DNA from 2 places in the Exiguobacterium sp. PHA03 genome. Region 2 is predicted to be linked to the other one. Evidence: a T-box and tRNA genes for the amino acid it is inferred to sense, from the RefSeq annotation. Region 2 holds a T-box; the other holds one or more tRNA genes.
What was found. The T-box of region 2 lies ahead of ileS (isoleucine--tRNA ligase). A T-box ahead of a tRNA ligase gene usually reads a tRNA of that ligase, here a tRNA-Ile.
Positions count from the first base shown of each region.

Region 1: it has a tRNA-Ile gene. The T-box ahead of ileS (isoleucine--tRNA ligase) is inferred to sense a tRNA for this amino acid. The anticodon was not compared.

Region 1 covers NZ_JAUTYQ010000001.1:201,185-205,595, reverse strand. Annotated here, with positions in the region: gene Q7C19_RS01040 (peptidoglycan D,D-transpeptidase FtsI family protein) at 1-111, opposite strand, end outside; gene Q7C19_RS01035 (superoxide dismutase) at 245-853, opposite strand; gene Q7C19_RS01030 (alpha-amylase) at 947-2,407, opposite strand; tRNA gene Q7C19_RS01025 (tRNA-Ile) at 2,523-2,596, opposite strand; tRNA gene Q7C19_RS01020 (tRNA-Met) at 2,608-2,681, opposite strand; gene Q7C19_RS01015 (Na/Pi cotransporter family protein) at 2,808-4,411, opposite strand, start outside.
Region 2 covers NZ_JAUTYQ010000001.1:1,310,589-1,314,999, forward strand. Annotated here, with positions in the region: gene ileS (isoleucine--tRNA ligase) at 1-2,530, opposite strand, end outside; T-box leader at 2,588-2,828, opposite strand; gene Q7C19_RS07030 (DivIVA domain-containing protein) at 2,829-3,350, opposite strand; gene Q7C19_RS07035 (YlmH family RNA-binding protein) at 3,375-4,145, opposite strand; gene Q7C19_RS07040 (YggT family protein) at 4,142-4,411, opposite strand, start outside.

The DNA of each region.
Region 1 (4,411 bases), 1.1 Mb from region 2:
TAGACGGAAAATCAAAATCGCAAACAATAAAAAAACGACGAAGAACATTAAATTCAGACGAAGCGGCAGATGATTACGCCGTCTTCCTCGTACGGTGATTCGTTTAGCCATGGCGTACTCCCCTATCGTTCAAAAGTCATCTTGTTTCATTATATAGAAGGAAACTTTCCATAACAACCTATCCCATGATTTTCCGCATTAAAAAAAGCGTATCGTTCACAATTGAACGATACGCTTCTTTCCATTACTTCGCGTCAGCGTAAAGCTTCGCTACGTGGTCCCAATCAACGACGTTGAAGAATGCATTGATGTAATCCGGACGACGGTTTTGATAGTTGAGATAGTATGCATGTTCCCAAACATCAAGACCAAGGATTGGCGTTTTGCCTTCCATGACTGGTGTATCTTGGTTTGGAGTCGAAACGACTGCCAATTTCCCACCGTCAACGATCAACCAAGCCCAACCAGAACCGAAACGAGTTGTTGCTGCTTTTGCGAACGCATCTTTAAATGCATCAAATGATCCGAATGCTTCGTCGATTGCTGTTGCAAGTTCCCCTGTTGGAGCAGCGCCATCGTTCTTCTTCAACAATTTCCAGAAGAATGAGTGGTTCCAGTGACCGCCACCGTTGTTACGGACTGCAGTTTGAATGTTTGCTGGGAGAGCATCCAAGTTTTGAAGAAGTTCTTCAAGTGACTTTCCTTCATGTTCTGTACCCTCAAGCGCCGTATTCACGTTCGTGACATACGTGTTGTGGTGTTTCGTGTGGTGAATCTCCATCGTACGAGCATCGATATGTGGCTCAAGCGCATCATAAGCGTAGCCGAGTTCTGGTAATTCAAATTTTGACATGTTCATGTCCCCCTTTGTGCTATTTTCGAAAACTTCAATACCCTTTAAGACTAGCAAAAGTACCTGTGTTGACGCAAGTCAAGACCCTCGGATTTACTCGACTTCTTGCGGAGCAAAAACAGAGACGCCTCCGCCCGGAACCGGGAAGACACCAAATCCTTCTTCGTCAATCACGACTGGATGATCTTGATGGTTTGTATAGTCGAACCATTCTTGACCCGCACGCTCTTCACCGACGAACATGCGTTTCTCGCACATGTCGGCGTTCGAAAGCAACACGGCACAACCTGAGTTCTCGATTTCATCGACACCAAGACGAACCCAGCCTACACAGTGCGGGTCATCAAGATAATCCTGTTGTTCTCCGTATGCTTTATGATAGCGCGTATAGAGCAGGGCATTGATCATCTCTTTTTTTCCTTCGACAGGGGTCGGTCCTTGGACGCCATAGTAATCCCCGTAAAAGACACATGGATATCCGTCCTTACGTAACAAGATCGCTGCATAGGCATGTTGCTTGAACCAGTCATCCACCCATGATTCTAGCGACTCGCCAGGCTGTGAATCGTGATTGTCGACGAACGTCACGGCATTCGTCGGATGCGACTCGACGAGCGTATCCGCAAACAATGTCGTTAAATCAAATTTTTCTCCCTGCTTGGAAGCTTCATGGAATTTATAATGAAGCGGAACATCAAACAAATCAATCGTGTAGTCGACACTGTCTAGGAAATGACGGCAATCGTCGAGATCTGACTTCCAAAACTCGCCGACCATGTAAAAATCGCCTTCGCTGCTTTCCATCATCGATTTCGCGAATTCACGGACAAATTCATAGTTGATATGCTTGATTGCATCAAGACGGAAGCCTTGGCAATCGATCGTGTCCTTGAACCAGTGTCCCCAACGGATCATTTCTTCCCGTACCGTCGGATGATTGTAGTCGATGTTTGCAAACATGAGGTAATCATAATTGCCGAACTCATCATCTACTTGGTTGTTCCAATCTTTATTATTTCCGGAAATCTTAAAGATCCCTGTTTTTTCTTCGCGCGCGTCAAAATCCGTTCCATTGAAGAATTCGTGTGTCCAGACGAAATCCGAATACTTTCCATTACGACCTGGGAAAGTAAACTTCGTCCACGCATCGATTTCAAACTCTTCTGAAATTTCTTTCGATCGGTCTTCTGGATTGACTTCCACTACTTTAATCGTTTCGAGTTCGTCTGCTGCAGCTTTATGGTTCATGACAACATCCGCATAAACAGCGATATCGTTCTCATGGGCAACTTCGATTGCTTCGACCAGTTCATCCTTTGTGCCATATTTCGTCCGGACCGTTCCTTTTTGATCGAACTCGCCTAAGTCATAGACATCATAGATGCCGTATCCTGTATCTTCATCCGACTGACCTTTCGATGCTGGGGGAATCCACACGGACGTGATGCCAGCAGCACGCAATTCAGGCGCTCGTTCTTTCAAACGTTGCCAGTGCTTTCCATCATTCTCTACATGCCACTCGAAAAACTGCATCATCGTATGGTTACGTTCCATCTCTCTTCGCTCTCCCTTAGTTACTATAGTATGAATATTATTACAATACCTTTACTATTCCCCGAGCGAACAAAAATAAACGCTTCCCGTTTGCAACGAGAAGCGTTCAACCAAATGGACCCTGCAGGACTCGAACCTGCGACCGGACGGTTATGAGCCGTCAGCTCTAACCAGCTGAGCTAAGGGTCCTTAAGTAATAGTAGCGGCGGAGGGAGTCGAACCCACGACCTCACGGGTATGAACCGTACGCTCTAGCCAGCTGAGCTACACCGCCATGATGTATGTTTCTTACTCTTATTAGATTACGAGATGTGACGAAACTTGTCAATATGCTATTTCAAAAAAATAAACAGCTGATTTCATTTTTTTCGAAATCAGCTGTTTTAAAATAAGTCTACGCTTAGTTCATTAATGCTGTCCGCTGTTCAAGGACGAGATCCGTGATGTTCACCGCGTGATCGCCGATTCGTTCAAGGTTTGAAAGTAAGTCGACGAAGATCATTCCCGCTTGTCCTGTACATTCACCAGCATTCACGCGAAGTACATGCTGTTTACGGAATGAACGTTCGAATGCATCAAGTTTCCCTTCAAGTTCAAGAACTTTTCGTGCCCGCGTGACATCGTCTTCTTCGACGGCGCGAATCGCACAAGCGACGATTTCTTGTGTCAGGACATACATCTCATCAAGCTCTCGCTTCGCAGATGTGGTGAACTGAATCCGGTTGACGATCTGGAAGTCGATTAATTCAACGATATTCTCAACATGATCACCAATCCGCTCAAAGTCATTGACGGCGTGCATCAATAACGAATGATCGTTTGATTCACGTTCTGATAAATCATGTGCTGCTATTTTAACGAGATAACTCGTCACTTCTGTATTCAGGTAGTTGATCGCATATTCAATCTGCTCGGATTCTGAAACATCTTTTTTATCATGCGATTGCGTGTAACGGTGTGCTTTTGCAAGTGCGTCTTTTGAGAATTCACCCATACGCAAAACTTCAAGTTTCGCTTGGTTTAAGGCAAGCGCAGAAGATTGATTTAAGATGTTTTGATCGAGATGACGCGGTTTTGAATCGATCGTCGTATCCGTACCTGGTACGATTTTTTGAACGAGCCATGCGATTTGTGCGATGAACCAACATTGAATCAATGTGTTGACGACATTGAACGTTCCGTGTGCAAAAGCAATTTGCATTTTCGGTTCTAAACCAAGCGCGTCTGTAATCCATGCGATGAAGCTTGAGAACACTGGTAATGCGATCAAGAACAAAATTGTTCCGATGATATTGAAGATGACGTGTGCGGCGGCTGTCCGTTTGGCTGCGATCGACGCACCAAGTGCTGCAAGTACTGCCGTAATCGTTGTTCCAATGTTATCACCGAACAAGACCGGTAGTGCCGCTTTGATATCGATCATGTCACCAGCATACAACTCCTGTAAGATACCAATCGTCGCAGATGACGACTGAACAAGAACTGTAAAGATAGTTCCGACGAATACACCAAGCAATGGGTTATCCGACATCGAGACAGTCAACTCTCGGAACCAGGCACTTGATTCGAGCGGAGCCATCCCGTCCCCCATCAATGTGAGACCGTAAAACAATGCACCGAAACCAAAGAAAATCTGTCCGATATACTGAACACGTTCTTTATTGAAGAAGAAGATCAAGAAAGCACCAATGGCGATTGCCGGAAGTGCCGCTTCTTTAACATTGAACCCGATGATAAAGGCCGTGATCGTCGTACCGATGTTCGCTCCCATGACGACACCAATTGCTTGTCGTAAATTCATCAGACCTGCACTCACGAGTCCGACGACGATGACAGTCGTACCGGATGACGATTGAATCAATATCGTGACGACGATACCTGCTAAGATACCTAATAGTGGATTCGTCGTATACTTATCGAGGATATAACGTAATCGGTCTCCCGCTGTTTTTTGGAGACCATCTCCCATATACTTAATACCGAAAAGGAAAATCCCAAGTCCAC
Region 2 (4,411 bases):
TCGTTTTAAGCAATGCTTTTGTTTCTTCCTTCGGTGCAAGCAAGAGTTTTGCTTCGAGTGTCTTACCGACGAGTTTCTCGACGCGTGCTTCCTCGAGTGCTTTTAAGACATCATCACGGAATGTCAGGAACGCGTTCCATTTCTCGATGAGAGCAAGTCCTTCTTCTGAGACTTCGACCGTTTCTGGAAGGTCCGTCAAGAAGATACTCTTCGTCTCAACAGCTGGTACGAATTCCCATGCTTCGTCTGCCGTGTGTGGCAAGACAGGTGCCATCAATTGCAACAAGGCGACGACTGTATCATACATGACCGTCTGAACCGCACGACGCGATGTCGCGTCTGCTTTTTCGATATACAGGATATCTTTCGTGTAATCGAGGTAGAACGACGACAAATCAAGGACACAGAAGTTGTGGAGCAATTGATAGACCGACATGAAGTCGTACGCATCATAAGCCGCTTTTACTTTTCCAACAAGTTGGTCCAGTTTCGTACGCATGAAACGGTCTGACTCTGGTAAGTCTTCAAATGCGACTCGGTGCGTCGCAGGATCGAATTGATCCAAGTTTCCGAGAAGGAAACGAACCGTGTTCCGGATTTTACGATATGATTCTGAGACTTGTTTGAAGTTATCCATCGATGCCCGAACATCAGCTTGATAATCGACAGATGCCACCCACAAACGAAGGATCTCTGCTCCGAATTGTTGCATGACTTGGATTGGTGCAATCGTGTTACCAATCGATTTCGACATCTTGCGACCTTGACCATCCAGAACGAATCCGTGACTGACGACCGCTTTGTATGGTGCTTTCCCAGTCGTTGCGACGGCTGTCGATAGCGACGAGTTAAACCAACCGCGGTATTGGTCAGAACCTTCAAGATAGAGATCCGCTGGACGCGTCAATTCAGGACGTGTCGCAAGGACACCGGCATGTGATGAACCAGAATCGAACCAGACATCCATGATGTCCGTTTCTTTTTTGAAGATACCGTTCGGACTTGCTGGATGTGTGAATCCTTCAGGAAGCAAGTCGACTGCTTCGCGCTCATACCAGACATTTGATCCGTGAGTTGCAAATAGATTCGCGATATGATCAATCGTTTCTGGTGTGACGATTTCCGTTCCATCTTCAGCATAGAAGATTGGAAGTGGAACGCCCCAAGCACGTTGACGGGAGATGACCCAGTCGCCGCGGTCTTTGAACATGTTGTGGAGACGTGTTTCACCCCACTCTGGTACCCACTGGACGCCTTTGATCTCATCAAGGATTTCTGCACGGAAGTCTTTGATTGAAGCGAACCACTGTGGCGTTGCCCGGAAGATGACCGGTTTTTTCGTCCGCCAGTCGTGTGGATACGAGTGTTTGATGAATGACAGTTTTAAGAGAGCGCCTGCTTCTTCGAGTGCGAGACCGATTTCTTTGTTCGCATCTTCATAGAACATGCCTTCGAATCCAGGAGCTTCTGCCGTCATGACACCTTTATCGTCAACTGGGCAGAGAACGTCAAGCCCGTATGCTTGACCAATACGGAAGTCATCTTCCCCGTGTCCTGGAGCTGTATGAACGACACCCGTCGCTTCAGCTGTAACGTGGTCGCCAAGCATGACGAGTGATTCACGGTCATAAAGCGGATGTTTCGCTTTCACGTACTCGAAGTCCGCACCGTTGAAGACACGTCCAATTGTCGCATCTTCCCATCCGAGCGCTTCGATGACTTCTGGAACAAGTGTTTCCGCTACGATATATCCTTTTCCTTGATACTCGATCCGCGCATACGTCAATTCCGCACTGACAGAGATTCCAAGGTTCGCTGGGATCGTCCATGGAGTGGTCGTCCAGATGACGAAATGATCCGTCGGCTCAAGGATGTTTTTTCCATCCATGACTTGGAATGCGACATAGATCGCAGCTGACCGTTTGTCTTGATATTCGATTTCTGCTTCAGCTAGTGCTGATTCAGAAGACGGTGACCAATAGACCGGCTTTTTCCCTTTATAGATATAGCCTTTGTTCGCCATGTCCCCGAACAAACGAATTTGAGCTGCTTCAAATTCTGGTTGAAGCGTGATATATGGATTGTCATAGTCACCGAGAACACCGAGACGTTTGAATTGATCACGTTGGTGATCGACTTGTTCGAGCGCATATTTCGCACATAACTCACGGAATTCCGCGACCGTCATCGATTTGCGGTCAACACCTGCTTTTTGAAGTGCTGTCTCGATAGGCAAGCCATGTGTGTCCCAACCTGGTACGTAAGGGGACTGGAAGCCATTCATCGATTTGTAACGGACGATGATGTCTTTTAAGACTTTGTTTAATCCGTGACCCATGTGGATGTCACCGTTCGCATAAGGAGGACCATCGTGAAGAATGAACGTCGGTTTTCCAGCATTCTTTTCTTGGACCGCAGCATAGAGATTCATCTCTTCCCATCGTGCTTGCATATCCGGCTCACGTTTTGGCAAGTTGCCTCGCATTAAAAACTCCGTTTTCATCATCAATAAGGTTTCTTTGTAATCCATCTGACCATCTCTCACCTTTCGCTTTAAAAGTACAAAAAAAGCCAAGCTCATCCCTGAGATAGGGACGAGCTTGGCTGAACTCGCGGTACCACCCTACTAATCCTGCTCGTCTGTTCGACGACGCAGGACCGCTTAAGAACTCGCTAACGGGAGTGAACCGGCATGACTTACTGTTCGGAGAACGTTCAGTCATACACTCTAAGGGGATATCCCATCTCTTTCGTTGCTCGGGCTTCCACCATTTCCCGATTCGCTGTCAACTGTCCAAGATGCGACGTGTCCTTATCATTGATTTTATTTATACGACATCGTCGTCATTATACGCAACTGCTGGAACATCGTCAAGCGCTCCACGAGAAGAGAAATCAAATGCATCCCAGTCGTGGCTCGTCAATAATTCCATTTGAGCATCGATCAACACTTTGAAGCGATTGCGATAGAGCTCGATTTTCTTACGCATCTGTTCCACTTCGAAGTCCGTCCGTTGTGCCCGGCGTTGTGCCGCATCTTGCAATTGCTCTGCTTCGCGTTCTGCCTGTTTCAAGATCAAGCTTGCTTCTTTTGAAGCATTCGCTTTCACTTCTTCTGCCGCTTCCTGTGCGACAATAATCGATTTATTCAATGTTTCTTCCATCGAACTAAAGTAATCGACACGCGCTTGCATGTTTTGGATGACTTCCTGTTGTTGACGGTTCTCACGTAACAACAACTCAAAATCCTTGATGACCTGATCTAGGAATTCGTTCACTTCATCCTCGTCATAGCCGCGAAACTTTCGTGTGAACTCCTTATTATGAATATCGAGTGGCGTTAATGGCATGATGAATTCCTCCTCCGCATTTTTTTATCCTTTTAAAATACCGTATTGTAGTTTGATTCGATCCCGTTTCGTTGATCCGAGAATCGCAATCAGTTTAACGCGTCCCGTTCCACGTAAGGAAAGCAGATCCCCTTCTTCAAGCATGAAACTCACGTCATCGACTACCTTATAATTCACTTTACTTTCACCCTGTTTAATGAGCGTCTGTGCCTTTTGACGGGAGAAGCCGAGAATTTCACTGACGACCGTATCGAACCGAAGTGAGCTGACGAACCCGAGCGTCTCTTCCCACTCTTGTTCCTTCACTTTCAAGCGATCTTCTGCGTCTACGCGCGAAAGACGAATCTTCGTCTTACCTGCGCGTTCGACGTTTGCTTCGATATATGTCGCAACTTCGTCCGCGACAGCAAATTGCACTTGATCCTGGATGATGACGTCGCCGAACTTGGCACGCTTCAATCCGACGTTCAATAATGTACCGGTGACTTGACGATGAGATAGTTCAACGAATTTAGTAGGATAATGAATGCGATAAATGGAAATGTCAAAGTCATCCGCGTTGTATTCATAATAGTCTGGTGCGAGGATTGCTCGTTTACGTTCGGCGCCTTCGAAACCGCCCTCAAAAAAGAGGGCGCATTTCGAACCGACGAGTTCTTGTGTGATTTGCTGTTCACGAGGGTCTAGAAAATCCGTTAATTTAAACGTATACGTCGCTTCCACGTGATCAATCCAGTTCAAGACCGAATCGACGAATTCCCGCTCGCTTCCACGATAATGATCATATACACTCATACGAAGAAGATAGCTCGGATACCGGATTGTGCCAAGTTCAAGACGAGAAAGGCAACAATCGGCGAGATATCTAGCATGCCTCCGATAGGCGGGATAATACGACGGAAGGGTGCTAGGAATGGCTCGACCAACATCGCGAGCACTTGTCCGAATTTCGAATCACGGGCATTCGGGAACCAAGATAGCAGAATGTACACAATCATGACATAACTATAATATTGTAATAACGTACTTAATGTACGACCAATCGCGTACATCACTTGTGA